Regions from separate parts of the Pseudomonas sp. E102 genome, predicted to be linked through region 2. Evidence: predicted binding sites of a transcription regulator. Region 2 holds the regulator's gene; each other region holds the start of a gene.
The links. Region 2 encodes FliA, which starts transcription of late flagellar genes. Its sites were predicted from a motif close to CTAAAGTTTNNNNNNNNNNNGCCGNTAA; they were not measured.
Positions count from the first base shown of each region.

Region 1: a site for FliA is predicted at 2,231-2,258, ahead of DOCECA_RS07490 (methyl-accepting chemotaxis protein). Genes of this name have one in related genera too.
Region 3: a site for FliA is predicted at 1,522-1,549, ahead of DOCECA_RS20570 (methyl-accepting chemotaxis protein). Genes of this name have one in related genera too.
Region 4: a site for FliA is predicted at 5,413-5,440, ahead of DOCECA_RS08020 (methyl-accepting chemotaxis protein). Genes of this name have one in related genera too.

Region 1 is NZ_CP084025.1:1,608,063-1,615,347, reverse strand. It holds gene DOCECA_RS07500 (hypothetical protein) at 1-24, shown strand, start outside; gene DOCECA_RS07495 (DUF2789 family protein) at 115-351, shown strand; gene DOCECA_RS07490 (methyl-accepting chemotaxis protein) at 544-2,151, opposite strand; gene DOCECA_RS07485 (TraR/DksA family transcriptional regulator) at 2,321-2,725, opposite strand; gene DOCECA_RS07480 (ABC transporter permease) at 3,052-4,074, opposite strand; gene DOCECA_RS07475 (sugar ABC transporter ATP-binding protein) at 4,163-5,716, opposite strand; gene DOCECA_RS07470 (sugar ABC transporter substrate-binding protein) at 5,789-6,715, opposite strand; gene DOCECA_RS07465 (hypothetical protein) at 6,769-6,969, opposite strand; gene DOCECA_RS07460 (Gfo/Idh/MocA family protein) at 7,064-7,285, opposite strand, start outside.
Region 2 is NZ_CP084025.1:913,298-920,582, forward strand. It holds gene flhB (flagellar biosynthesis protein FlhB) at 1-435, shown strand, start outside; gene flhA (flagellar biosynthesis protein FlhA) at 666-2,795, shown strand; gene flhF (flagellar biosynthesis protein FlhF) at 2,807-4,156, shown strand; gene fleN (flagellar synthesis regulator FleN) at 4,273-5,103, shown strand; gene fliA (RNA polymerase sigma factor FliA) at 5,100-5,843, shown strand; gene DOCECA_RS04380 (chemotaxis response regulator CheY) at 6,011-6,382, shown strand; gene DOCECA_RS04385 (protein phosphatase CheZ) at 6,401-7,186, shown strand; gene DOCECA_RS04390 (chemotaxis protein CheA) at 7,217-7,285, shown strand, end outside.
Region 3 is NZ_CP084025.1:4,549,812-4,557,096, forward strand. It holds gene DOCECA_RS20555 (formimidoylglutamate deiminase) at 1-356, shown strand, start outside; gene DOCECA_RS20560 (lipocalin family protein) at 474-1,043, opposite strand; gene DOCECA_RS20565 (hypothetical protein) at 1,087-1,341, opposite strand; gene DOCECA_RS20570 (methyl-accepting chemotaxis protein) at 1,627-3,519, shown strand; gene DOCECA_RS20575 (DUF924 family protein) at 3,612-4,208, opposite strand; gene DOCECA_RS20580 (class 1 fructose-bisphosphatase) at 4,212-5,222, opposite strand; gene DOCECA_RS20585 (DUF3999 domain-containing protein) at 5,471-6,841, opposite strand; gene DOCECA_RS20590 (DUF2339 domain-containing protein) at 6,838-7,285, opposite strand, start outside.
Region 4 is NZ_CP084025.1:1,735,103-1,742,387, forward strand. It holds gene DOCECA_RS08010 (carbon starvation CstA family protein) at 1-1,715, shown strand, start outside; gene DOCECA_RS08015 (YbdD/YjiX family protein) at 1,731-1,928, shown strand; gene DOCECA_RS08020 (methyl-accepting chemotaxis protein) at 3,582-5,378, opposite strand; gene DOCECA_RS08025 (DUF4212 domain-containing protein) at 5,622-5,888, shown strand; gene DOCECA_RS08030 (sodium:solute symporter family protein) at 5,900-7,285, shown strand, end outside.

The sequences.
Region 1 (7,285 bases), 690 kb from region 2:
GACGAAGGTGCGCTGAAAGCCTGAAGCCAATCGAACTCCTGACGACTGCTCGCCTCAGATAGAGGGAAGCAACCGAGGCGCCATGACGGCGGTAGTCCAGAGGAGTCCTACAAAATGGAACAACCATCCCACGAACTCAGCACCCTGTTTGACCAACTTGGCCTGCCTTCGGACGGCAACGCCATCGATGATTTCATCATGGCGCACCCGCTGGATCCGAACACCAAGTTGGTCGATGCGCCTTTCTGGTCGAATCAGCAACAAGATCTGCTTCGCGAATGGCTGCTTGCCGACGGCGAAGAGGCGGTATTGGTGGATCAACTGAACGTACGCCTGCACGACGGTAAATAACCCCTACATGAGCCAATGACAGTTGAGTTTTTGTGGCGAGGGGATTTATCCCCGCTGGGCTGCAGAGCAGCCCCTCGAAAGACTGGAATGCAGCCCCCTGACGTACCGCAGCGATAGCTATTAGGGGCGCTGCGCACCCCAGCGGGGATAAATCCCCTCGCCACAGGTTAGTCATATCGCCGGTGATCAGACTCAGCGCGGCTTCTCGGGCTTATAGCCCAGCCGCAACCCACCCCAATGACGTCCCTTGAGCATGATTGGCACCGACAGGTCATGCATCAGCTCGCCCGTGTCCCGCGTATAGGTTTGCAGCAACACCGGCTGTTGATGACTGCCGCAGCGGATCCCGGTGCGATCGGAGAACTTGCGCTTGGTGCGATTGTTCAGCGTGTCCACTTGCGGATCGCCAGTCAACGGCTGGCAGAACGTATTGTTGTGAGTCGGCACGTAGCCCTGCTGAGTGCAGGCAATCGCGAAGACCAGCCCCTCATGCCGCGCCAGCAACGGTTCCTGGATCGCTGGCAGCACCTGATCGGTGTAGCGGTCGAAACGGGTCTGGAACTTCGCCGGATGGGTATTGGGGATCGGTTGGTAGCTGCGATCGAACAGATCCTCCAGGCTGACGCGCCCCTGGTCGATATCCGCCTCGAACTGTGCGGCAATCCGGCTTGCCCCTTCCCGCGCCAAGTCATAGACCCGCTGGTGATAATCGTCCAGGCCCACCTCGGCCAGGCGCTCGCTGATGGTCTCGGCCTGGCCTTCCATCTGCACAGCGGCCTCGGCCAGGCGCTGGGTCTGCTGGTCGCTGATCGCCAGGTCACCGCGCATTTGCTCGATCGCATGAAACAGGCTATCGAGTTGTCCACGGTTAGTGTCGGTACCCTGGGCGATAGCGCTGACCTGGGTTTCGACACCGGCTGCAAGCCGCGCGATGTTTTCCAGGTGCTGGCCGGTGTGCTCGACTTGCTGCACACCGCTGTCCAGGTCACCGGCCAATTGGCGGATCTGCTCGACGACTTGCGCGGTGCGCTGCTGGATATCCGCGACCATCACGCCGACCTCGCCGGTCGCCGCGGCAGTGCGCCCGGCCAGCCCACGCACCTCGTCGGCCACCACCGCAAACCCGCGACCATGTTCCCCGGCACGGGCCGCCTCGATCGCAGCGTTAAGGGCCAACAGGTTGGTCTGGCTGGCAATCGATTGAATCACCAGGGTCACCCGCTGGATTTCGTCGCTGCGCACGCTCAGCGCCTCGATGAGTTCGCGGCTTTCATTGGCGCGCTGACTGAGCTGATGCATGCGGCTGATGGATTCGACCAACTCGCTGCGCCCGGCGACACTGCTGCGATGGGCCTCGCTGGCCGCGCCCAGGGCCTGTTGACTGAGCTGCGAGGTGGCCTGCTCGGTCGCGATCATCGCTTCGGCGTTGCCAACGATCTGCGCCGCGGCCCCGAGCTGTGACTGGACCTTGCCCGCCAGCTGCTTGACCGAATAGGCAACGCCAGCGGCGGACAGTGCATTATGGCTGGTGGTGTAGGAAAGATCGCGGGTGAGCTCGGCCAGGCTGTCGCTTGCCGTCGGCACCGGTGTGCTGTTCAGCCGCGAGCGCAGGCGTGGCAACCAGACGATGAGCAGCGCCAGCGGCAACGCCAGGTACAACGACCAACCGCCCAAGGTCATGCCACACAGCAGCGAAACCAGCGCCAGGCTTTGCAGAGTCGGCGCAAGCCAGCGCGCTGTAACGCGCGCTACTGGCACCGAGGCCGACGCTGTCGCCGCCAGAGATCCTTCTGTCGCCATTTTCGTCACCCACTTTTCTCATTGTTATGGCCGCATTAAACGCCACTATCGAGCCATTATCCATGGTCCATTAGTCGTGTTTTCGGCAAAAAAACGAGAAGCGTGATGACCAAAAAGCAAAAAGACCGCAGCTTCGGATGAAGGGCTGCGATCTTTTTCGAAAACGGTATCAGGCCTGGCGCTGGTGCTTGTCGATCTGCTCGTGACGTTCCTGGGCTTCGATGCAGTATTTGGTGGTCGGACTGATCAACAGGCGCTTGAGGCCGATCGGCTCGCCGCTGTCGTCGCACCAGCCGAAGCTTTCGTCGTTGATACGGTCCAGGGCCTGCTCCAGTTGCGGCAGCATGCGCTGGTCGCGATCGATGGCGTTGACCAGCCAGGTGCGCTCTTCTTCTACGGAAGCTGCGTCCGCCGGGTCGGCCGGGCTGTCCAGGCTCTCAATGGCGATTCGGTTCTGTTCGATGCGCTCGTGGGTTTCGACTTTCATGTTCTGCAACAGCTTGGTGAAGTAAGCCAGTTGCTCGGCATTCATGTAGTCATCCGCCGGCATGGCCAGCAACTTTTCCTTTGTCATTGATTTCTCTATAAAAAAACGTGCATTAAGGCGAATTATGGAGCGTCCCGCATCAAGCAGCCACGCTCATCGGGAAGGCGCCGTTTATTCCAAGCGCCACCCGGCACTCAATTTACGAGGGGCGGCAGTCTAAGGCCGAGTCGGGGCGTCAGCAACCGAAAACATGGGGAAAATGTCCGACAACCGCTTCAAATGCTGTCTGACAGGCTTCTGCCGGCCGTCGGAGTGCGTTTATAACAAGAAATTCGCTGCGATGGCTGTATCAAGAAGACAAATGGCAACGCCACGCGGGTCAGGCGTGGCGCTTTGTCGCAACCTCAGGCATGTCAGCGTTTGAGTTTGCGCTTGTTGCGGTACTGATCGATCACCACCGCGACGACAATGATCAGACCCTTGATGATGTCCTGGATATAGGCATCGACACCGACAAAGGTAAAACCACTGGCCATTACCCCGAGGATCAGCGCACCGATCACCGTCCCGGTGATGCGCCCCACTCCACCGGCCAGGCTGGTGCCGCCAATGACCGCCGCGGCGATCGCGTCGAGCTCGTAAGACATGCCCATGCCGGCCTGCCCGGTCGCCGCCCGCGCCGAGGCCACGACGCCGGCCAAGCCCGCCAGCAGCCCGGCGATGCTGTAGACGATCACCAGGTGGCGCTTGACGTTGATGCCCGAGGTCCGCGCCGCCTGCATGTTGCCGCCGATGGCGTAGGTGTATTTACCGTACTTGGTGTAGCGCAAGGCGACGTGGAAGATCACCGCCACCACCAGGAAGATGATCACCGGCATAGCGCCATGACCGATGGCGGTGTACGAATCGGACAACATGCTCACCGGCTGGCCTTCGGTGTAATAACGCGCCAAGCCGCGGGCCGAGACCATCATGCCGAGGGTGGCGATAAAAGGCGGGATGCCGGTAACGGCGATGATGCTGCCGTTGATCGCCCCCGCCAGCAGCCCCACGCCGAGGCCCGCCACCACCGGTATCCACACGGGCAGGTCCGTCAGGGAAGGAAATACCGCCCGGGAAAAATCCGAAGTCTGGGCCAGGCTCGCGGCAATCATCGCCGACAACGCCAGCACCGAACCTGACGACAAGTCGATGCCGGTGGTGATGATCACCTGGGTCACGCCGATGGCCAGCAGGCCGATGATCGACACTTGCAGGATCATCAGCACCAGGCGCTGGGAGTTCATCAGGAAACTCTGGTCGCGCATGATCCAGCCGAACAGCTCGAACACCAGGCCGATGCCGATCAGCACCAGGAAAATGCTCAGTTCCGTGGGCAGCCGCCGACGCGTCCTGGCCGGTGCGGCGGCGGGTTTGTTTTCCAATATCGCGTTCATAGCCAATCACCTTTTTTATCTGTGGCGAGGAAGCTTGCTCCCTCGCCACGGGATTATTGCTCGACGTTATTGATTCGCCCGGCAGGCATCAGGACAGGCCCGACGCCAGTTGCATGACTCGTTCCTGGGTGGCTTCGCTGCGGTCGAGGGTGCCCATCAGGTCGCCTTCGTGCATCACCATGACGCGGTCGCTCATGCCCAGCACCTCAGGCAGCTCCGAAGAAATCATGATGACCGCCATGCCTTCGCTGGCGAGGTAGGCAATGAGTCGGTAGATCTCGGCCTTGGCGCCGACATCGATGCCGCGGGTCGGTTCGTCGAGGATCAGGATGCGCGGGTTGGTCATCAGCCAGCGGGCCAGCAAGGCCTTCTGCTGGTTACCGCCGGATAGAGTGTCGATGCACTGCTCCAGGGACGGTGTCTTGACCCGCAGCTTCTTGCACATGTCCTCGCACAAGGCGCGCAGGGCTTTTTGCTGGATGAAACCGTTGCCGACGTAATGGGGCAGCACGGCCATTTCCATGTTTTCCAGCACCGACAGGCAGGGGAACAAGCCGCTGAGCTTGCGATCCTCGGTCAACAGCGCGAAGCCCTTCTCGATCGCCATGTGCGGATCGCTGATGTGGACCGGCTGGCCGTCCAGCAGGATTTCGCCGCCAGTGGCAGGGGTGACGCCGAAAATCGCCTCGGCGACGTTGGTCCGGCCCGAGCCCATCAACCCGGCAATACCGAGGATTTCCCCGGCGTGCAGGTCGAACGACACCCCTTTGAAAATACCCGCCAGGCTCAAGTCCCGTACCGACAGGACCCGATCGCCGATAGGTTTGTCCCGCTCGGGGAACAATTGGCTCAACTCACGCCCGACCATCATCGAAATCAGGCTGTCGCCATCCATGCTGTCGGCCCGTTGCAGGCCGATGTAGGCGCCGTCGCGAAACACCGCCACTTCATCGGCGATGGCGAAGACTTCGTTCATTTTATGGGTGATGTAGATGATGCCCTTACCCTGGGCCTTGAGGTCGGCGATGATCGAGAACAAATGGGCGACTTCGGTCTCGGTGATGGCCGAAGTCGGTTCGTCCATGATCAGGATGTCGGAGTCATACGAGACGGCCTTGGCGATCTCCACCATCTGCCGTTCGGCAATGCTCAGGTTGCCCACCTGCTCCTCCGGGTCAAGCTTGATGCGCAAGCGCTCCAGCAACCGGGCGGTGCAGCGGTGCATTTCACCATGATCGATCATGTGCAGGCCGTTGAGCTGTTCGCGGCCGATCCAGATGTTTTCGGCGATGCTCATGTGGGGCATCAGGTTCAGTTCCTGGTGGATCATGGCGATCCCGGCCTGCAAGGCCGCCAGGGGGGTGTCGAAGGTCACCGGCTTGCCCCGCAGGCGCAGCTCGCCGGCGTCGGGCTGGTAGATGCCGGCGATGATCTTCATCAGCGTGGATTTGCCCGCACCGTTTTCCCCCATCAAGGCCAGCACCGAGCCGGGGCGTACCCGCAATTGCACGTCTGACAGGGCCACGACGCCAGGGAAGCCTTTGCTGACGTTGACGACCTCCAACAGGTACGGTTCGTCAGGTAATGCGTCCGGCCGGAACGTTGCCGCCGGGGCGCTCGAAGCAGTCGCTGATGCGAACATGGTGGGTACTCCCTGGGCAAGGTCGGCGCGGCGACCTTGCCTGTTTATTGTTGTGATGAAACAGGTGAAGCGTTACTTGAACTGATCGACGTTCTCCGGCGTGATCAAGCGATATGGCACCCAGACGGATTGCTCGACCGGCTGCTTCTTGACCATTTTCACCGCGGTATCGATCGAGCCGTCGGCTTGACCCTTGGCGTCCTGGAACACCGAGACCGCCATGTCGCCTTTCTTGATGGCGTTCAAGCCGTCCGGCGTGCCGTCGACCCCTGCGATCAACACGCTGCCCTTCTTGGCGCCCGTTTGCCTGAGGGCCATGGCGGCGCCAATGGCCATTTCATCGTTGTTGGACACCACGGCGTTGAACTCGCGGCCTTGGGTCAGCCAGTCATTGACCAGGGTCATGCCCTTGTCCCGGGACCACGTGCCCGTCTGCTCCTGCTCGATCTTGATGTCCGGGTACTTGGCGAGGACTTCCTTGACGCCCTTGGTGCGGTTGGTGGTGGAGTTGTTCGCCAAATCGCCCAGCAGGATCACGATCTCACCCTTGCCGCCCATCTTGTCGGCCAGGTACTGCATCTGCATGCGCCCGGCCTCAAGGTCATCCGAGGCCACGGTGACCACGCCTTCCGGCAGTTTCGGGTCGTCCGGACGGCGGTTGACGTACACCAGCGGAATGCCGGCGGCCACGGCGGCCTTGGTGATGCGTTGGGTCGCGGCGGTGTCCACCGGGTTGACGATGAGCGCGTCGACCTTCTGGCTGATGAAGCTTTCTACCTGACTCAATTGCTTGACCACGTCGCTGCGCGCATCTTCGAACTGCAACGTGACGCCGTCCGGCAGGGCCTTGGCTTTCTTGTCCATGGACTCGCGCAGGTAGGTCAACCAGGTGTCATCGAACTGGGACATGCTGACGCCGATCTTCAGGTCCGCCAGGGCAGCGCCGCTGGCAAACATCAATGACAGGGCCAGCGAGGCAATACGGGTCTTGGTGTTCATGAACGTTCTTTCTCCACTTTTTTGTTGGTCTTATGGATAAGGCGTAACGGACTTCAGGAACGTGGTAAACGCACGATCGGTGCGCCGGGCATGCAGCACACCACGGCGCCCCTGCGCTGGATGCACAGGGCTTCGAACAAGGGAAGGATTGCGGACAGGCGCAAGGACAATGGCAGGTGAAACGCAGAGCGGTTGAAGGTTTTCATCGACGGTACCTGGCTGTGTTTCTTGTTTTTGTTTCGTCCTTCGTCCATTCAGGGCGAGCCTGGATAAACGCGGACAGGGTTGTCGGTAACCTGGAATCGACTTTATTGGAAAATATTTTCCATATCAACTCATTTTAGAATTTTATTCGTTTTTTATTCCATGTCCTACCGGCTCAGATAAACACACCACCTGTCCCTGCTCCGCGCTCTGTCTTGCCGCGTCCAGGAGGCGTGTGGTGGCCAGGGCATCGCGGGCCGCAACGGGCAGCGGGCCGTCGCCCTGCAACGCTGTCTGTAGACGCTGATAGAACGCGAGCCAGCAGCCCCGTTCCGAGGCTACCCGCTCGCGCTCGGCACCGTGTTC
Region 2 (7,285 bases):
TCGGAGGGCAAGCCGGAGGTCAAGCAGCGGATCCGCCAGTTGCAGCGCGAGGTTTCCCAGCGGCGGATGATGGCGGCGATTCCCGACGCCGACGTGGTCATCACCAACCCGACTCACTATGCCGTCGCGCTCAAGTACGATCCCGACAAGGGCAATGCGCCGGTCCTGCTGGCCAAGGGCAGCGATTTCCTGGCGTTGAAGATTCGCGAGATCGCCGTCGCCAACGAAGTGATGCTGCTCGAATCTCCGGCATTGGCGCGGTCGATCTACTACTCCACCGAGCTTGACCAGGAAATCCCGGGAGGCTTGTACCTCGCCGTCGCCCAGGTGCTGGCCTACGTCTACCAGATCCGCCAGCACCGCGCCGGCAAGGCCAAGCGGCCAGAACCGCTCAAGGACCTGCCCATCCCGCCGGATTTGCGCCGCGATTCCTGAACCAAGGTGCCAAAGCCCCTGTGGGAGCGAGCTTGCTCGCGATAGCGGTCTTCCAGTCAACGCTCGCACAAACTGACCCTCCGCCATCGCGAGCAAGCTCGCTCCCACAGGTCGGCATCCCTTGAAAGCCTCTATTTCAACCTCCCGCGAAAGTTGGAAAGCTTCTTGCAATACCCCGCCTGCGCCCCTTCCGGGCGTCAAAAGTTTGCTTCCAGGAACGGGGAATATTGGTGGATCGCTCTCAGTTACTCAGCACCGCTCGCAGCAACGTCGTAGACCTCAGCAGGGGCAATCTGGGCGTGCCGCTGTTGCTGCTGGTCCTGCTCGCCATGATGATGCTGCCGGTACCGCCGTTCCTGCTGGACGTGTTCTTCACGTTCAACCTCGCCTTGTCGATCGTGGTGCTGCTGGTGTGCGTATACGCCCTGCGCCCATTGGACTTCGCCGTCTTCCCGACCATCCTGCTGGTGGCGACGCTGTTGCGCCTGGCGCTGAACGTGGCGTCCACCCGGGTGGTGATGATTCACGGTCACGAGGGGCACCAGGCCGCCGGTAAGGTGATCCAGGCCTTCGGCGAAGTGGTGATCGGCGGCAACTACGTGGTCGGTATCGTGGTCTTTGCCATCTTGATGATCATTAACTTCGTCGTGGTGACCAAGGGCGCCGGGCGGATTTCCGAGGTGAGCGCGCGTTTCACCCTCGACGCGATGCCTGGAAAGCAGATGGCGATCGACGCTGACCTCAATGCCGGCTTGATCGATCAGAGCCAGGCCAAGCTGCGCCGTCTCGAAGTAGCCCAGGAAGCCGAGTTCTACGGGTCCATGGACGGTGCAAGTAAGTTTGTCCGCGGTGACGCCATCGCCGGCCTGCTGATCCTGTTCATCAACCTGATTGGCGGCATGGCCGTCGGTATCTTCCAGCACGGCATGGCTTTCGGCGACGCCGGCAAGGTCTACGCGTTGCTGACCATCGGTGACGGTTTGGTGGCGCAATTGCCATCACTGTTGTTATCCACAGCGGCGGCGATCATGGTGACCCGTGCTTCGGGCTCCGAAGACATGGGCAAGCAGATCAATCGCCAGATGTTCGCGTCGCCCAAGGCCCTGGCCGTGGCGGCCGGCCTGATGGCGGTGATGGGTCTCGTGCCGGGAATGCCGCACTTTTCTTTCCTGAGCATGGCGGCCTTGGCCGCGGGTGGCGCGTACCTGTTCTGGAAGAAGCAGAACGTGCAGAAGGTCCAGGCGCTGGAAGAGGTCAAGCGCCAGCAGGAACTGCTGCCGTCGCCAGCGCGTGCCATGGAAACCAAGGAATTGGGTTGGGATGACGTGACGCCGATCGACATGATCGGCCTGGAAGTCGGCTACCGCTTGATTCCATTGGTCGATCGCAACCAGGGCGGTCAGTTGCTGGCGCGGATCAAGGGCGTGCGCAAGAAGCTGTCCCAGGATCTGGGCTTCCTCATGCCCACCGTCCACATTCGCGACAACCTCGACCTGGCGCCGAGCGCCTATCGCCTGACGCTCATGGGCGTGATCCTGGCGGAAGCCGAGATCTACCCGGACCGCGAGCTGGCGATCAACCCAGGGCAGGTCTACGGTTCGCTCAACGGCATTACCGCCAAGGATCCGGCTTTCGGCCTGGAAGCGGTGTGGATCGAAATCAGCCAGCGGGCCCAGGCCCAGTCCCTCGGTTATACCGTGGTGGACGCCAGCACGGTCGTGGCGACCCACTTGAACCAGATTCTCTACAAGCATTCCAGCGAGCTGATCGGTCACGAAGAAGTCCAGCAACTGCTGCAAGTACTGGCCAAAGGCTCGCCGAAACTGGCTGAAGAATTGGTGCCGGGCGTGGTTTCGTTGTCCCAATTGCTCAAGGTGTTGCAGGCGCTGCTGGCCGAACAGGTTCCGGTGCGCGACATACGCAGCATTGCCGAAGCGATCGCCAACAACGCTTCGAAGAGTCAAGATACCGCCGCTCTGGTGGCTGCGGTGCGGGTCGGCGTATCCCGCGCAATCGTCCAAAGCATTGTAGGCACTGAGTCTGAGCTGCCTGTGATCACTCTGGAACCAAGGTTGGAACAGATATTGCTCAATAGTCTGCAGAAGGCAGGACAAGGCTCGGAAGAGGGTGTTCTGCTGGAGCCAAGCATGGCCGAGAAGCTGCAGCGTTCGCTGATCGAAGCAGCCCAGCGGCAAGAGATGCAAGGCCAACCGGTGATCCTGCTGGTGGCCGGTCCGATTCGCGCGATGCTTTCGCGGTTCGGGCGCCTCGCGGTCCCGGGGCTGCATGTGCTGGCGTACCAGGAAATACCGGACAACAAGCAAGTGACCATCGTTGCGACAGTAGGGCCCAACGGCTGAGGTAGTGGTTTATGCAAGTGAAGCGTTTTTTCGCCGCCGATATGCGTCAGGCCATGAAACTGGTTCGTGACGAGCTGGGCGCTGAAGCAGCCATCATCGGCAACCGTCGTATCGCCGGCGGTGTCGAGCTGACGGCGGCCCTGGACTACAAATTGTCGGCGCTGGCCCCTCGCGTTCCGAACATGGAGCTCGAGGACGAGCTGCGCAAGACTCAGTCGCGCATCGCCAGCGCCCAGGCCGAGTTGAGCCTGCGCAGCAGCGAAGGCTCGGCCAGCGCGGGCACCAATCGTCAATTGTTCGCCGGCCAGCCACTGACCGCAGGCCTGCCGCTGACCGCTGCCGAACCGCTGATCGAGCCGACGCCGGCCGAACCGCGTCGTCCGGCACCGGTACCCGTTGCCGCAGCCGCGGGCGTTGATCCCCGTGCCCTGGACTCGATGCGCTTCGAACTCAACAGCCTGCGCGAGCTGATGGAAGTCCAGCTCGGCTCGCTGGCCTGGAACCAACTGCAAGGCAGCCGTCCGGCCCAGGCCAACCTGTGGCGTCGCCTGCAACGCATTGGCCTGTCCGGCCCGCTGGCGCGCGACCTGCTGGCATTGATCAGCGACATCGACGAGCCTCGCCAGGCCTGGCGCATGCTGCTTGCGCACCTGGCGCGGATGATCGCCACGCCGGAAGTCGAGCCACTGGAAGAGGGCGGAGTAATCGCCATGGTCGGCCCGGCCGGCATGGGCAAGACCACCACTCTGGCCAAGCTCGCGGCCCGTTATGTACTCAAGTACGGCGCCCAGAGTATCGCCCTGGTGAGCATGGACAGTTTCCGCATCGGTGCCCAGGAGCAACTCAAGACCTTGGGCCGGATCCTCAATGTGTCGGTGACCCATGTGGATCCGGGCCAGTCCCTGGCCCAGGCGCTGGAACCGCTGATGCGCAAGCGCGTCGTACTGATCGACACCGCCGGCCTGCAAGCCAGCGATCCGGCCCTGCGCATGCAGCTGGAAAGCCTGGCCGGGCGTGGCATCAAGTCAAAAAATTATCTCGTGTTGGCAACCACCAGCCAGAAACAGGTTCTAACCGCCGCATACCACAGTTACAAACGCTGCGGGCTGGCCGGCTGCATCCTGACTAAGCTGGACGAAACGGCAAGCCTGGGCGAGGTGTTGAGCCTGGCGATCGGTCATGAACTACCGGTGGCCTACCTGACCGACGGGCCGCGGATCCCGGATGATTTGCATCTGCCGCGCCGTCATCAACTGGTCAGTCGTGCCGTGAGTGTGCAAATGCAGGAAGAACCCAGCGAAGAAGCCATGGCTGACATGTTCGCTGATATCTACCACAGCCCGACCAAGCAGGTTGGCTGAGGTATTCATGAATATTTTTTGTACCTACATCGATGGTCTGCCATGCATTGTTCCGTATGTGAACGCGCAGCCAGTAATGTGGCCTCCGTCTAAGTAAGACAAGGTAAAGAACGAACATGGGCAGCATGCATCCCGTACAGGTGATCGCGGTGACCGGCGGCAAAGGTGGCGTCGGGAAGACTAACGTGTCAGTGAACTTGTCCCTGGCTCTGGCAGAGCTTGGCCGACGGGTCATGCTGCTGGACGCCGACCTGGGCCTGGCGAACGTCGACGTGCTGCTGGGGCTCACACCCAAGCGCACGCTGGCGGACGTGATCGAAGGGCGCTGTGAATTGCGCGACGTGCTGTTGCAAGGCCCCGGCGGGATTCGCATCGTGCCGGCCGCCTCCGGCACCCAGAGCATGGTTCACCTGACCCCGGCGCAGCACGCCGGCCTGATCCAGGCCTTCAGCGACATCGGTGACAACCTCGATGTGCTGGTGATCGACACGGCAGCCGGTATCGGTGACTCGGTGGTCAGTTTCGTGCGCGCCGCCCAGGAAGTGTTGCTGGTGGTCTGCGACGAACCGACGTCGATCACCGACGCCTACGCGCTGATCAAACTGCTTAACCGCGACTATGGCATGAACCGCTTTCGCGTCCTGGCCAACATGGCCCAAAGCCCACAGGAAGGACGCAACCTGTTCGCCAAGTTGACCAAGGTCACGGATCGCTTCCTGGACGTCGCCCTGCAATACGTCGGCGCAGTGCCTTACGACGAAAGCGTACGCAAGGCTGTCCAGAAGCAACGTGCCGTTTATGAAGCTTTTCCTCGTTCCAAATGCGCCCTGGCGTTCAAGGCGATCGCCCAGAAGGTCGACACCTGGCCGCTGCCGGCCAACCCACGTGGGCATCTGGAATTTTTCGTCGAGCGTCTCGTGCAACAAACAGCAGGGCCCGTGTTATGACAGCCAGCGGTTACAACCATCTCTACAAAAAATCGGCACGGGACGCCCAGTACGAATTGATCGAGCGTTACGCGCCACTGGTCAAGCGCATCGCCTACCACTTGCTGGCGCGTTTGCCGGCCAGTGTCCAGGTCGAGGACTTGATCCAGGCGGGCATGATCGGCCTGCTCGAAGTGTCGAACAAATACGACGCGAGCAAGGGCGCCAGTTTCGAGACATACGCCGGTATCCGTATCCGCGGGGCGATGCTCGATGAGGTCCGCAAGGGCGACTGGGCGCCGCGTTCGGTGCATCGCAACACCCGCATGGTCAGCGACGCGATTCGTGCGATTGAAGCGAAAACCGGGCGAGACGCTAAAGATCACGAGGTTGCGGCCGAACTCCAGTTGAGTCTCGATGATTATTACGGGATTTTGAACGATACCTTGGGCAGTCGCCTGTTCAGTTTCGACGACCTGTTGCAGGACGGCGAACACGAAGGGCTGCACGAGGACGGCGCGAGTGCTCACATGGAGCCGTCGCGCGACCTGGAAGATGAACGTTTCCAGAGCGCCCTGGCGGATGCGATTGCCAATTTGCCGGAGCGTGAGCGACTGGTCTTGGCGCTGTACTACGACGAAGAGCTGAACCTCAAGGAAATCGGTGAAGTCCTGGGGGTAAGCGAATCGCGGGTCAGCCAGTTACATAGCCAGTGCGCGGCCCGCTTGCGGGGGCGTTTGGGGGAGTGGCGAGCGCGCTGACGAGCAGTGTGGGGACGCTGCGAGCGGGGCTGGCATGGCGTATGCCGGGCCAGTCTCCATCCGTTGTGCTCCATACCGTTGTCGAGTGTTGTGCCGGATTGATTGAAATGGCGCGTCTAGGTGCTGGGCGCGTTTAAGACTGCTTGGAGGTCGAATTGGACAAGAACATGAAAATCCTCATCGTTGATGACTTCTCAACGATGCGGCGGATCATAAAAAACCTGTTGCGTGACCTCGGGTTCACCAACACGGTCGAGGCCGACGATGGCACAACCGCCATTCCGGTCCTCAACAGCGGGAGCATCGACTTTCTGGTGACTGACTGGAACATGCCTGGCATGACCGGTATCGACTTGCTGCGCCACGTGCGCGCCGACGAAAAACTCAAGCACCTCCCGGTGCTGATGGTCACTGCCGAAGCCAAGCGCGAGCAGATCATCGAAGCGGCCCAGGCCGGTGTGAACGGCTATGTGGTCAAACCCTTCACGGCCCAGGCGTTGAAAGAGAAGATCGAAAAAATCTTCGAACGCATCGGTTAACGGCGCCACGGGGGAGCTATGGACAACGAATCTTCAATGGGCGATTTCGAATCGACCCTGAAAAAACATGCCCGCGAACTGGTAGACAGCCTTGAAAAGGGCCGCTTCGGCGATGCGGTTCAAATGATTCATGAGCTCAACCAGACCCGTGATCGCGGTCTGTACCAGGAAGTCGGCAAGCTCACCCGTGAACTGCACAGCGCGATCGTCAATTTCCAGATCGATCCGAACATGCCGCAGGCCGAGGAAGTCTCGCAGATCACCGACGCCACCGAGCGCCTGGGTTATGTGGTCAAGCTGACCGAAGCCGCAGCGAACCGCACCATGGACCTGGTGGAAAGCGCAACGCCCCTGGTCAACGGCCTGAGCGAGGAAGCCCAGGCGTTGAGCACCGATTGGGGACGGTTCATGCGTCGCGAAGTCGGCGCCGAGGAGTTCCGGGAGCTGGCCCGTCGGGTTGACGGTTTCCTGGCGCGCAGCAGCGCCGAGAATCGCGCCGTGGCCAGCAACCTCAACGACATTCTGCTGGCCCAGGACTATCAAGACCTGACCGGCCAGGTGATCAAGCGTGTGACCCAGCTGGTCACCGAAGTGGAAAGCAACCTGCTCAAACTGGTGCTGATGGCTAGCCAGGTCGACCGCTTTGCAGGTATCGAACACGACCGTGAAGCGATGCTTGCCGAAAAAGATCCACAAAAACATCTCTCTCAGGGTGAAGGTCCGCAGATTCATGCCGATAAAAGAGAAGACGTTGTGTCCGGTCAGGACGATGTGGACGATTTGCTGTCCAGCCTTGGATTCTAAGTTTTAGCCCTATTTTAGGAGCAGCCATTAATGAGCTTCGGCGCCGATGAAGAGATCCTTCAGGATTTCCTGGTTGAGGCCGGCGAGATTCTAGAGCAA
Region 3 (7,285 bases), 2.1 Mb from region 2:
ACGGCCAGCGGCTGCGGGACCAGCGCCGCAACCGGTTGTACCGAACGGATCAGCCGATGGTCGGGCGTACCCTGTATGACGCCGCACTGGACGGTGGCGCCCAGGCGTTGGGCCAACCGATCGGCGCATTGGAAGTCGGCAAGCGCGCCGACTGGCTGGTGCTCGATGGCAATGATCCTTACCTGGCCACGGCGACCGGTGACGGCATTCTCAATCGTTGGCTGTTTGCGGGCGGCGATCGCCAGGTGCGCGATGTGATGGTCGGCGGAAAATGGCAGGTTCGCGACGGCCGTCATGCCGGCGAAGAAGAAAGCGCCCGAGCGTTTACCCGGGTGCTGCGCGAACTGCTGGGCTGACGACAATTCAATGTGGGAGCGAGCTTGCTCGCGATAGCGGGTTTTTCCATCAACATCTATGTTGACGGTAAAGGCCTCATCGCGAGCAAGCTAAGCTCCCACAGGTGTTCTACTACATCAGTCCGAAGTCTTGGCCATCTGCCGGTCCGACGCACGCCAGACCAACCGCGTCGTGTCGTAGCCCTGCTGGCGCGCCTTGCTCAGCAGTTCTTCGCGCACATCGACATTGACCGTTGGCGTGCGCGACAGCAACCACATGTAACGCCGGCTCGGATCGCCAACGATGGCGGTCTTGTAGTCATCGCTGACATACAAGACCCAATATTCTCCCTTCGCCACACCCGGCAGGATCCGCGAGAACCAGGTGTCGAATTCGACCCAGAGCTTGTCGGTCTTGCCTGGCACCTGCGGGTAAGCGGTGCCCCGGGCTTCTTCCCACTTCCAATCGGAAGTCAGGCAGCGGTTGAACACATCCACGTTGCCGTCGGGCTTGAGTGTGTAATGGGCTTCGGATTGCGCGCAGTTGCGCTGGAAATACATCGGTAGGCGGGCCAGCTCGTACCAGGTCCCTTGGTAACGCTTGAGATTGACACTGTTGACGGTCTTGGGCGCCAACGGGTCTACGCCAGAAGTGGCACAGCCGGCCAATACCAGGCCAGCCAAAAGCACAAAAACTAACCGCATCATTATTTTTTTCTCCCGTGGGCGCTTGGCCCCGGTTTACTTCAGGTTACTTCAGGCCTTGGCCGGAAAACATCAACACTTTGTCACCGGCGTACTGCACGCTGATAAAGCTTTTCTGGTCGCCCCAGGTGCAGCTGGACATGCCGAGCGCGCCCGAACAGTCAGTCGGCTTCCCCAGCAACGTCTCGACTTCGGCCTTGGGCATGCCCGCCGACAGCTTCGAGTAGTTTTCCTGGTTGACCTTGCTGCATGCGGTCAATACGACGCACATGAACAGCAGGGCGATAGATCGCAGCGACATGGTGTAACTCCTGGAGCGGAAGGGAGGTGGCAGGGTGCCAACCTGAACCTTAGAAGAGAAAACCCCTATCTGGTTCCCCGACGCCCCCAGTATTTATTGGTTGTCCCGAGGGTAATCGACGGGTGAAACAATCGAACTGTGACGCCGTCGTGCCTTTCGTCGGGATGAGTCCATCGACGCCTGATGCGCTGGGCCTGCGGGCCGATAAAAAGTAACAGCGTAAAATCCTGTGTTATGGCAAATTGACGCCCCTTTTTGACCCGTCCCTCCGCGGTAGCGTTCTTAATGACCAGAAACATGAAATTCAGCCACAAAATCCTGTTGGCTGCCGCCCTTGTGGTGGCCGTCGCATTCGCCTGTTTCATCCTGTTCAACGATTACCGCCAACGACAAAGTCTGTATTCCAGCACCGAGACCTCCATGCAGGAGCTCGGCAGCCTGACCAGCCGCAATATCCAGACGTGGGTAGAAGGCCGGATCCAACTGCTGCAATCGCTGGCCCAGCAAATCGCCATCGATGGCAGCAGTGCCGACAGCCTGAAACGCGCGGTGGGCCTGCCTGCCTACACCGGCAATTTTCAGCTCAGCTATTTTGGCGGCACCGACGGCGTGATGTTTTCGGTGCCGGCCGGCAATCGCGCCGCCGACTACGACCCGCGCGCCCGTGGCTGGTACAAGGCCGCCAACAGCGCCCAACAGACCATCGTCACCGAACCCTACATCGCCGCGTCTTCGGGCAAGCTTGTGATCACCGTTGCCACGCCGGTACAGCGCCAGAACCAGATGATCGGCGTGACGGGGGCGGACATCGACCTGACCAGCGTCAGCGCCATCATCAACTCGCTGAACTTCGGCGGACATGGCCATGCGTTCATCGTCAGCGCCGATGGCAAGATCCTCGTCCACCCTGACAGCAAGCGCGTGCTCAAAACCCTCGCCGAGGCCTATCCCAACGGTGCGCCGCAAGTCAGCCCGGGCATGAAGGAAGTCGAGCTCGACGGCAAGACCCAGTTCATTTCCTTTACCCGAGTCGCCGGCGTACCCGGCGCCGACTGGTACGTGGCACTGGTGCTCGACAAGAGCGCGGCGCTGGCGATGCTCAGCGAGTTCCGCACCTCGGCCCTGATTGCCATGGTCATTGCCGTGGTGTTCATCATCGCCCTGCTGAGCATGCTCATCCGTGTATTGATGCAACCGCTGCTGATCATGGGCCGCGCCATGCACGACATCGCCGAAGGCGAAGGCGACCTGACCCGCCGCCTGACCATCCACGGCCATGATGAATTCGGCGCGCTGGGCACTTCGTTCAACCGTTTCGTCGAGCGTATCCACGCTTCGATCCGCGAAGTGGCTTCCGCAACGGGCCAGGTCAATGAAGTCGCCCTGCGTGTCGTCAGCGCCTCCAATTCGTCGATGTACAACTCCGACCAGCAAGCCTCGCGCACCAGCAGCGTGGCCGCGGCCATCAACCAGCTTGGCGCCGCCGCCCAGGAAATTGCCCAGAATGCCGCCCTCGCCTCGCAGCACTCCAGCGAGGCCCGCAACCTGGCCGAAGATGGCCAGCAAGTGGTGGATAAAACCATCACGGCGATGCAACAGCTGTCAGCCAAGATCAGCGATTCTTGCGGCAACATCGAAACCCTGAACAGCAACACGGTGAACATCGGCCAGATTCTCGAAGTGATCACCAGCATTTCCCAGCAGACCAACCTGCTTGCCCTGAACGCCGCCATCGAAGCGGCCCGGGCCGGTGAAGCCGGTCGCGGCTTCGCGGTCGTCGCCGACGAAGTGCGCAACCTGGCCCACCGCACCCAGGATTCGGCGCAGCAAGTGCAGAAGATGATCGAAGAGTTGCAAGTCGGCGCGCGGGAAGCGGTGCTGACCATGACCGATAGCCAGCGCCAGAGCGAAAGCAGCGTCGGCATCGCCAACCAGGCCGGCGAACGACTGGGCAGCGTGACCCAGCGCATCGGCGAGATCGACGGCATGAACCAGTCCGTGGCCACCGCCACCGAAGAACAGACCGCCGTGGTGGAATCGATCAACGTCGACATCAATGAAATCAACACGCTGAACCAGGAAGGCGTGGAAAACCTGCAAGCCACCTTGCGGGCCTGTTCCGACCTGGAACAGCAGGCGGCGCGGTTGAAGCAGTTGGTGGGCAGTTTCCGGATCTAACGCCTGGAAGGGCCCCATCGTCGAATCGCCGCCCGGAGCGAGCTTGCTCCGGGCGGCGATCCGACAATAGCGGCATCAGCCTCGCAAAAAATTCAGAACCTGGACCCAGGCCTGCTCAAGAATTCCACTTCCTCAGCCGTGGACTCACGCCCCAACACCGCATTGCGATGGGGAAAACGTCCGAACCGGGCAATGATCTTCTGATGCCGTTCGGCATAATCCAGGTTGTCTTCGAACACCGCGCGCTGCGCCTCGGGTTGCTCCCGGACCAGCTCGATGAACCGAGACACGGCTTCGTTCTGCACCGCGAGGTTTTCGCAATGTTCGAGGACGAGGTAGATGAAGACACGCTGAATTGGCCGCAGTTGCTGGTCGAAACCTGCCGTCAGGCCTTGGGCCACCAACGCTTGGGCACGCAAGTCGCCGGAAAAGCTTTTGGGCGTGTTGCGAAAGATCATACGCGGGAGTTGATCCAGTAGCAGCACCAGGGCCAGCCAACCTTCCGGGCGTTGCGCCCAATCGGTCAATCCGCCGGCCAGTGCTTGCTCGACCTGTTCGCCGAAGCGCTCTTGCGCCTGGCGATCATGGCCTTTGCCAAACCACAGCTTGCCCTTGTCAGCCGCTATTTCGTCCGGCGTTTGGGCTGTGCCAAACCACCAATCGAGCAACGGCTGCCAAGGCCCGGTCATGGTTTACTCCTTGTGGTAAGCCGTGGCGCGTGCCACTTCTTCCTTCGAACCGAGGAATACCGCAACTCGCTGGTGCAGGCCCTCAGGCTTGATGTCGAGGATGCGCTGGCGACCGTCGGTGGAAGCGCCACCCGCCTGCTCTACCAGGAACGACATCGGGTTGGCTTCGTACATCAGGCGCAGCTTGCCCGGCTTGGACGGCTCGCGGCTGTCGCGCGGGTACATGAACAGACCGCCTCGGGTCAGGATGCGGTGTACATCGGCAACCATCGCAGCCACCCAGCGCATGTTGTAGTTCTTTTTCAGCGGGCCTTCTTCACCGGCCAGCAACTCGCTGACGTAGCGCTGTACCGGGGCTTCCCAGTGACGCTGGTTGGACATGTTGATGGCGAATTCCTGGGTGGTTTCAGGAATGGTGATGTCTTCGTGGGTCAGGACGAAACTGCCCATCTCGCGGTCCAGGGTGAAGCCTTTCACACCGTCGCCCAGGGTCAGCACCAGCATGGTCTGAGGACCGTAGATGGCGTAACCGGCGGCGACTTGCTCGGTGCCGGGCTGCAGGAAGGCCTTTTCATTCAAGGCTTCGTTCTGGCTCAGGTATTCGTTCGGGCAACGCAGTACCGAGAAGATTGTGCCGACCGGCGCATTGATGTCGATGTTCGACGAGCCGTCCAACGGGTCGAATACCAGCAGGTAGGCGCCTTTCGGGTATTTGCCCGGGATCTGGTAGGCATTGTCCATTTCCTCGGACGCCATGCCGGCCAGGTGACCGCCCCACTCGTTGGCTTCCAGCAGGATTTCGTTGGAGAGCACGTCGAGCTTCTTCTGCACTTCGCCCTGCACGTTTTCGGTGCCCATGCTGCCCAGGACACCGCCCAGCGCGCCCTTGGACACGGCGTGGCTGATCTCCTTGCATGCACGCGCCACCACTTCGATCAAAAAGCGCAGATCGGCAGGGGTATTGTTGCTGCGGGTCTGCTCAATCAAATAGCGACTCAAGGTAACGCGGGACATGGACGGCTCCGAAGAATAGGGGGCGGAAAACCCGCGCAGTTTAGCGCGAGTCGGGACTTAATTCCTCCTATGAGACGGGATATGGAGGATTGAGTTCACGGGGTGGGGCCCGCTTGGGTATTTATGTTGATTGACAAGGCGCCATCGCGACCAAGCTCGCTTCCACAAGTTGACCGAGTTGCTCTAACGAATGCGGTCTATTGTGGGAGCGAGCTTGCTCCGGGCGGCGATCCGACGATGAACACACCTCAGTTCTTGACCGGCGGCTTGCGCAACAGGCTGAACGCCATCGCCGCGAGGAACAGCACGCTCAGTAGCAACACCGCCCACAAGCCCATTTTCTTCCAGTTGGTGTCAACGACCGCAGGCACCGCTTCAACCGTTGGCGTCGACGTAGTGGTTCCGTTCACCTTCGCCGCACCAAGCGCCGCCAGGCGTGACGGTTTGTAATCCGGAATCAGCGTGGTCAACGGCAAGTTGGCCGCCTTTACCGTCGCGCTGCCCAGTGCCAGCTGGTATGGCCCTTCGCCCCGTGCCAGGAACACCACCTGGGTCGCCCGCACGGCAAAACGCAGCGCAGGCGCTTCGGTGCCCAGACCGCCGCCGCGCTCGTCCACCGTCAGCTTCAATTGTTGAACGGTCTGGCCTGACAACTGCAGCTGGTTTTGCTGCACGTCCTGACCGTTCTGGGTCAGGCGATAGAGCAAGCCACCGCCCATCGGCTGCCACGGATGGCTGCTTTCACGGCGACCGGCCAGGGTCACCGGCGCCAGGCTGTTGGCCTGGCTGAGCTCCACCTGCACCTGCTCGATGTCCAGCCCCATCGGCAACTGCCATGTGTATTCACCGACCTTCGTCGTGTTGCCGGCAAGCGGTTGCGACCAGACCAACGGCAGCGGCAGGCTTTCGCGGCTGGCGCTTTGCAGTTGGGCTGAGGTCAGCACCGGCGCCGAAGACGGCGAATCCCACAGCAACCGCAAGTACCGCGCCGATTGCCCGGGCAGGTTCACTTCGTGCTGCTCGACCCGCTCATCGGCAAATGTCAGCCGGGCGACCTGCCCTTCCCCCCAGGCCTGCCAATGCTGCAAGTCATCGCTGGCTTCGATGGTGAAGCGCTGGAAGCCGTCGCGCTCGCTGGTCCAGTCGAGAATCAACTGCTGCAACGGTGCCTTGATTGCGCTGGCATCGAGCAGCCAGCCGCGCAGTTCTTCTTCCCCCGCTTCGAGTCGGCTGGACGGCTGCACTTGCACCAACGTGCCGTTGGCGTTCGATTGCACCCGCACGCTGGGCGCGCGCTCGCTGTCGTCCGCGGCGTTGTACAACGGGAACCACTTCACATCGGTGAGGGTGCGATTCTCCCGGCTCTGGGCCGACTCGCGCACCAACGCATAGGCCTGGGCCTGCCCGGCGGCGTTGAAGACCCGCAGGTCACTGAGGTCGGTTTGCCGCGCCTGCAACTGGACGTCCAACGGTAACGGCAAGCGATACCACGGCCCCTCGCCGCTCAAGGCCAACGGCACCTGATGGGCAAAATCCTGCGGTTGCTCCTGCGCCGTCGCCGACAAGGCTGCCCACAGCCCGACCACGCCCAACCCGATTCGACTCAACTTGCGACTCAAGACGACACTCCCTCACTGACAGGCATCGGCGGCTCGGCATCGGCGGCCGGCTCCGGACGTTTCGGTGGCAGCGGCGCAAAATAGCCGACCACCAGCAACAACACGCCCACGCCAATAAACGACACGATCCGCGCCAGACCGCCACGGTTACTCAATTCGACGAAGAACAGCTTGGCCACGACGACAGCAATCAACGCGGCGCCGATCAGCCACACCTCACGGCGATGGCGCAGGTGACCGCCGATCATCAGGCCCAAGGCAATCAAGGTCCAGACGATGGACAGACCGGCCTGCACGAACATGGATTCAAGCAACGCATCCAGTTCGTACGCAACCCCCATCCACTGGTGCGCACAGCGCATCACCACGGCAGTGAAGAACGCGAACAGCGACACACCGGCGGTCAACTGAGCGATATGCCCGACGCGACTCCAACGGTTTGTC
Region 4 (7,285 bases), 820 kb from region 2:
CCGGCACGCTCTGGCTGATCGCCGGCGTGGTGCTGGCCGGTGCGGTGCAGGACTTCATGGTCCTGTTCCTGTCCACCCGCCGCAACGGTCGCTCCCTGGGCGACATGGTGCGCGAGGAAATGGGCCGTATTCCCGGCACCATCGCGCTGTTCGGCTGCTTCCTGATCATGATCATCATCCTCGCGGTGCTGGCGCTGATCGTGGTCAAGGCCCTGGCCGAGAGCCCGTGGGGCATCTTCACGGTGATGGCGACCATCCCGATCGCAATGTTCATGGGCATCTACATGCGCTACATCCGCCCGGGCCGCATCGGCGAGATCTCGATCATCGGCGTGCTGTTGCTGTTGGGTTCGATCTGGCTGGGCGGGCAGATCGCCGCCGATCCGGTCTGGGCCAAGGCCTTCACCTTCACCGGAATCCAGATCACCTGGATGCTGATCGGCTACGGTTTTGTCGCGGCGGTCCTGCCGGTGTGGCTGATCCTGGCGCCACGGGACTACCTGTCGACCTTCCTCAAGATCGGCACCATCGTCGCCCTGGCGATCGGCATCCTGGTCACCATGCCCGAGCTGAAAATGCCCGCGCTGACTCAGTTCACCGACGGCACCGGGCCGGTGTGGAAGGGCGGCTTGTTCCCGTTCCTGTTCATCACCATCGCCTGCGGCGCGGTCTCGGGTTTCCATGCGCTGATCTCCTCGGGCACCACGCCCAAGCTGCTGGATAACGAAACCAACGCCCGCTACATCGGTTACGGCGGCATGCTGATGGAATCCTTCGTGGCCATCATGGCGATGGTTGCCGCCTCGGTGATCGAGCCGGGCGTGTACTTCGCCATGAACAGCCCGGCGGCGATCGTCGGCACTGACGTGGTGGCCGTGGCCCAGACCGTCAGCAGTTGGGGCTTTGCAATCACCCCCGACGCGCTGCAAGCGGTGGCCAAGGACATCGGTGAGACCACCATCCTGGCCCGTGCCGGCGGTGCGCCGACCCTGGCGGTCGGTATCGCGCAGATCCTGCACTCGGTGCTGCCGGGTGAGAACACCATGGCCTTCTGGTACCACTTCGCGATCCTGTTCGAAGCGCTGTTCATCCTCACCGCGGTGGACGCCGGCACCCGTGCCGGGCGGTTCATGCTGCAGGATCTGCTCGGCTCGTTCGTGCCGGCCCTCAAGCGAACCGAATCCTGGACCGCCAACCTGATCGCCACCGCCGGCTGCGTCGCGCTGTGGGGTTACTTGCTGTACCAGGGCGTGATCGATCCGCTGGGCGGCATCAACACCTTGTGGCCGCTGTTCGGCATCTCCAACCAGATGCTGGCCGGTATCGCCCTGATGCTCGCCACCGTGGTGCTGATCAAGATGAAGCGCCAGCGCTACGTCTGGGTCACGCTGCTGCCGGCGAGCTGGCTGCTGATCTGCACCACCACCGCGGGCCTGATCAAGCTGTTCGACGCCAACCCGGCGATCGGCTTCCTGGCCCTGGCGCGCAAATACAACGATGCCCTGGCCGCCGGCCAGATCCTGGCCCCGGCCAAGAGCATCGAGCAGATGCAGCACGTGGTGTTCAATGCCTACACCAACGCAACGCTGACGGTATTGTTCCTGTTCGTGGTCTTCAGCATCCTGTTCTACGCGCTCAAGGTCGGCATCGCCGCCTGGGGCACGAAAGAGCGCACGGACAAAGAAGCGCCATTCCAGGCCCTGCCGGACGCTTGATAGAGGATTGCAACGATGTTCAATGACTTGAGTCGCCTCGGTAAATACCTCGGTCAGGCCGCCCGCCTGATGGTCGGCATGCCCGACTACGACAACTACGTCGAGCACATGCAAACCAAGCACCCGGACAAGCCGCTGATGGACTACGAGGCGTTCTTCCGAGAGCGCCAAGAGGCCCGTTACGGCGGCAAGGCCGGGCCCAAGTGCTGTTGAACTGAGGCCCATCCCTTGTGGGAGCGAGCCTGCTCGCGATGGCGGTGGGTCAGTTAATGATGAATTGACTGACCCGACGCCATCGCGAGCAGGCTCGCTCCCACAGTTGTTTTGGGCTGGTCTCAGGATTTTTGTACAGCACCGGTTCCCTTGTGGGAGCGAGCTTGCTCGCGATAGCGGAGTGTCAGTTGACGAGGATTTGACTGACCTGACGCCATCGCGAGCAAGCTCGCTCCCACAGTTGTTTTGGGGTGGTCTCAGAATTTTTGTACAGCACCGGTTCCCTCGTGGGAGCGAGCCTGCTTGCGATAGCGGAGTGTCAGTTGGTGATGAATTGACTGACCAGACGCCATCGCGAGCAAGCTCGCTCCCACAGTTGTTTCGGGCTGGTCTCAGGATTTTTGTACACCACCGGTTCCCTTGTGGGAGCGAGCTTGCTCGCGATGGCGGAATGTCAGTTGGTGATGAATTGACTGACTTGACGCCATCGCGAGCAAGCTCGCTCCCACAGTTGTTTTGGGCTGGTCTCGGGATTTTTGTACACCACCGGTTCCCTTGTGGGAGCGAGCTTACTCGCGATAGCGGAGTGTCAGTTGGTGATGAATTGACTGACCCGACGCCGTCGCGAGCAGGCTCGCTCCCACAGTTGTTTTGGGCTGGTCTCGGGATTTTTGTACACCACCGGTTCCCTTGTGGGAGCGAGCTTGCTCGCGATAGCGGTGGGTCAGTTGGTGATGAATTGACTGACCCGACGCCATCGCGAGCAGGCTCGCTCCCACAGTTGTTTCGGGCTGGTCTCAGGATTTTTGTACACCACCGGTTCCCTTGTGGGAGCGAGCCTGCTCGCGATAGCGGAGTGTCAGTTGGTGATGAATTGACTGACCTGACGCCATCGCGAGCAAGCTCGCTCCCACAATTGTTTTGGGCTGGTCTCGGGATTTTTGTACACCACCGGTTCCCTTGTGGGAGCGAGCCTGCTCGCGATAGCGGAGTGTCAGTTGGTGATGAATTGACTAACCCGACGCTATCGCGAGCAGGCTCGCTCCCACAGTTGTTTTGGGCTGGCCTCAGGATTTTTGTACAGCACCGGTTCCCTTGTGGGAGCGAGCCTGCTCGCGATAGCGGAGTGTCAGTTGACGAGGATTTGACTGACCTGACGCCATCGCGAGCAGGCTCGCTCCCACAGTTGTTTTGGGGTGGTCTCAGGATTTTTATACACCACCGGTTCGCTTGTGGGAGCGAGCCTGCTCGCGATAGCGGAGTGTCAGTTGACGAGGATTTGATTGACCTGACGCCATCGCGAGCAGGCTCGCTCCCACAATTGTTTTGGGCTGGTCTCGGGATTTTTGTACACCACCGGTTCCCTTGTGGGAGCGAGCTTGCTCGCGATAGCGGAGTGTCAGTTGGTGATGAATTGACTGACCCGACGCCATCGCGAGCAGGCTCGCTCCCACAATTGTTTTGGGCTGGTCTCGGGATTTTTGTACACCACCGGTTCCCTTGTGGGAGCGAGCTTGCTCGCGATAGCGGAGTGTCAGTTGGTGATGAATTGACTGACCCGACGCCATCGCGAGCAGGCTCGCTCCCACAGTTGTTTTGGGCTGGTCTCGAGATTTGCGTACATCACCGCTCCCACACGGCTGGTCGAAACGCTTAGTCCGCCAACAACACCGCCGCATCAAACCCCACCCGCAAGTTGCCCCAGTGACGGCCGCCGAAGAAGAACGGCACGTCGATCTCGGTCATGATTTCCCCGGTGTCGCGCAGGTAGGTCTGGAGCAGGAAGCGCTGGACGTTGCCCGCAGCGCGCAGGCCGATCGGGTCGTTGAAGATCCGCTTGTTGCGGCACACCGGCAGGTCAACCGCGCGGTCGCCGGTGGGTTGCTTGGAGACCCAGCTGTTATTGACCGGGCAATACCCCTTCGTATCGACAATGAACGAGACCTTGCCGCCCGGCGTGCTGCGGGTGAGCTTGTCGCATTCTTCCTGGCAGACCCGGGCAAAGCGTTCGGTATAACTGGTCATGTATTGCTTGGGATCGGTGCCGGGAATCAATTGGTAATTCTGGTCGAACAGGTTGACACCTTCATCCTGCAACGCCTGCAAATGAACCTGCAGCGTGTCGCGGCATTCGCTGGCACGGGTGATGGCGGCGTCCAGCTTGCCGTGGCCAAGCACGAAGCGGCCCAGTAGCGTCTGGACTTTCTCCGCCACGCCAGACAGGTCGCGGGTGGCGGTCGCCGATTGCTGCATGCGTTGGTCGATCGACTGGCTGTCGGCGTGGATCTGGGTAACGCGTTCGTTGATGCCAGTGTTGGTATCGGCGAATTGCTGGATATGGTCAGCGATGTCGGCCAACTTGCCGTTGGTGGATTCGAAGTCGACGATCATGCTCTCGAAATGGCCAGAAGCACGCTCCACCACTTTCTGGGTTTCCCGGGCGCTGTGGCTGATCTGGGTGGTCTGTTCGTGGGTCGAGCTGACTTCCTGCAACATGGCGTCGATGTTACGGGAGATATCGTCGGTGGCGCGGCTGACGTTCTGCGCCAAGGTGCGCACTTCATCGGCGACCACCGCAAAGCCACGGCCACTTTCCCCGGCACGCGCGGCTTCGATGGCGGCGTTGAGGGCCAACAGGTTGGTCTGGGCGGAAATCTGCTGGATCAGGCCGACGATCGACTTGATGCTCGAAGAGCGCTGGTTGAGGGCGTCCACCAGCCCGGCGAACTCGCCGAGGCTGCTGGAAATCTCGCTGATGTTGCCGGTCACTTCCAGCAACTCGGCGTAGGAGTCCCGGGCCATGCTCAGGTTCTGCGCGGTGGTCCCGGATATGCCCTGGGTCTGGCGCGACACCTCTTCGATACGGCCCACGGCGGTATTGCTCTGCTCCATCACTTCCTTGGCGAAGCGCGCCTGGTGCGTCGCGCTGTCGCTGGAATCACTGATGTTCTTCAGCGAGCGGGCCGATTCGACGGCGATATGGACGGTCAATGCCTGGACGTTGCTAATGATCTCGCGCTGCTTGGCCAGGAAACGGTTGCAGGTGGCGGCCAGCGTGCGGATCTCGTCGTGGGTCACCAGCGGCAGGTCCTTGGACAAGTCGCCCTCGCCGTTGGCGATCTCTTCCAGGGCTTTGGTCATGGCGGTAACGGGGCGCACGATGAGGTGGCGGAAGTACCAGACCATGAAACTGACCATGGCCAGCGTCAAAAGCGCGCCGAAGAGCAGCGCATGGGTGAGGCTGTCGAGGCGGTCTTGAATCTGTCCCAGCAGCGCGGCGTCAAGCTGGGCAGTGCGCAACTGCAGGACGATATCGGCGCGGGCGCTGAGGGCCACCCAATAAAGCAAGGCACTGACCGCGACCAAGAGGAAAAGGCTTGAAAGCTTTTTGGTGAGGGTATCGAAAAATTGCATTTCGATAGACTCATACAAGGCCTTTAACGTCTGCATCACAGCTCCAGGGAAAAATAGATTCGATGGCATACATTCGACCGAGAACGGCAAAGCTTTAGGGGGTTGGGGCGATTTGATATCACCCTGGGATTCTGACGCGGCCTGGCCCTGTCTTTTCGGTGCGAAAGGGATGTCAATAACTGTTGTTACGAATTAGACGAAAGTCGTACTAGCGCCTTGCCCGGCGACTGCTACGGTTTGAAGTGCAAAACAATAACAACAAAACAAGAGGGCGCTTCGATGTCCACTGAAAAACAACAGGCTGCGCGTGCCTACTGGACGGAAAATCTACGCTGGATGCTGGTGTTGCTGGTCATCTGGTTCGTGGTGTCGTTCGGTTTCGGCATCTTGCTGGTCGACTCACTCAATACCATCAGTTTCTTCGGCACGCCCCTGGGGTTCTGGTTTGCCCAGCAGGGGTCCATCTACGTCTTTGTGCTCGAGATCTTCTTCTATGTCTGGAAGATGAATCAGCTTGATCGCAAATATGACGTTCACGAAGACTGAGGGCGGCGCACATGGACACAAAAACCCTGATCTACCTGGTCGTAGGCGCCACCTTTGCGTTGTACATCGCGATCGCGATCTGGACGCGGGCCGGCTCCACCAGTGAGTACTACGTCGCCAGCAAGGGCGTGCACCCCGTGCTCAACGGCATGGCGACCGGTGCGGACTGGATGTCGGCGGCGTCGTTCATTTCCATGGCGGGGATCATCGCCTTCGCGGGGTACGACGGTTCCGTCTACCTGATGGGCTGGACCGGCGGCTACGTCCTCCTGGCGATGTGCCTGGCGCCGTACCTGCGCAAATTCGGCAAGTTCACCGTGCCCGAGTTCGTTGGGGCGCGTTATTACTCGCAGACGGCGCGGGTGGTGGCGGTAATCTGCGTGATCTTCATTTCCTTTACCTACGTGGCGGGGCAGATGCGCGGCGTAGGCATCGTGTTTTCCCGCTACCTGGAAGTGGACATCAACACCGGCGTCATGATCGGCATGGCCATCGTGTTCTTCTATTCGGTGCTGGGCGGCATGAAAGGCATCACCTACACCCAGGTGGCGCAGTACTGCGTGATGATCTTCGCCTACATGGTGCCGGCCATCTTCATCTCGATGATGATCACCGGCAATCCGATCCCGCAGCTGGGCTTCATCAGCGAAGCCGCCGGCTCGGGGCAGAGTGTGATCGAACGGCTCAATGGCCTGGGCGCCGAGTTGGGCTTCTCTGCCTATACCAATGGCACCAAGTCGACCATGGACGTGTTTTTCATCACCATGGCGCTGATGGTAGGGACCGCGGGCCTGCCCCATGTGATCGTGCGGTTCTTCACCACTCCCACCGTCCGGGACGCACGCAAGTCTGCCGGCTACGCGTTGCTGTTCATCGCCATTCTCTACACCACCGCACCGGCGGTGGCAGCGTTCGCTCGTACCAACCTGCTGACCTCCATCCCTAACGTCAGTTATGCCACCGCGCCGGACTGGTTCAAGGCCTGGGAGAATTCCGGACTGATTGCCTGGGCGGACAAGAACAACGACGGCATCATCCAGTACAGCCCTGGGGCGGCGCTGGTCGGGGCGCCGAGCTTTACCGGCGAACGTGGGGCGCATGAGCAGCGGTTGCTCAAGAACCAGCTTTCGCCGGTGCCCAACGAGCTGTATGTCGACAACGACATCATGGTGTTGGCCAACCCTGAAATCGCCGGGCTGCCCGGTTGGGTAATTGCCTTGATCGCTGCCGGTGGGCTGGCGGCGGCGCTATCGACGGCAGCGGGGCTGTTGCTGGTGATCTCCACCTCGATCTCCCATGACCTGCTCAAAAGCAACATCATGCCCAGGATCAACGAAAAGCAGGAGTTGCTCGCGGCGCGTATCGCGGCCGGTGTGGCGGTATTGATCGCCGGATTG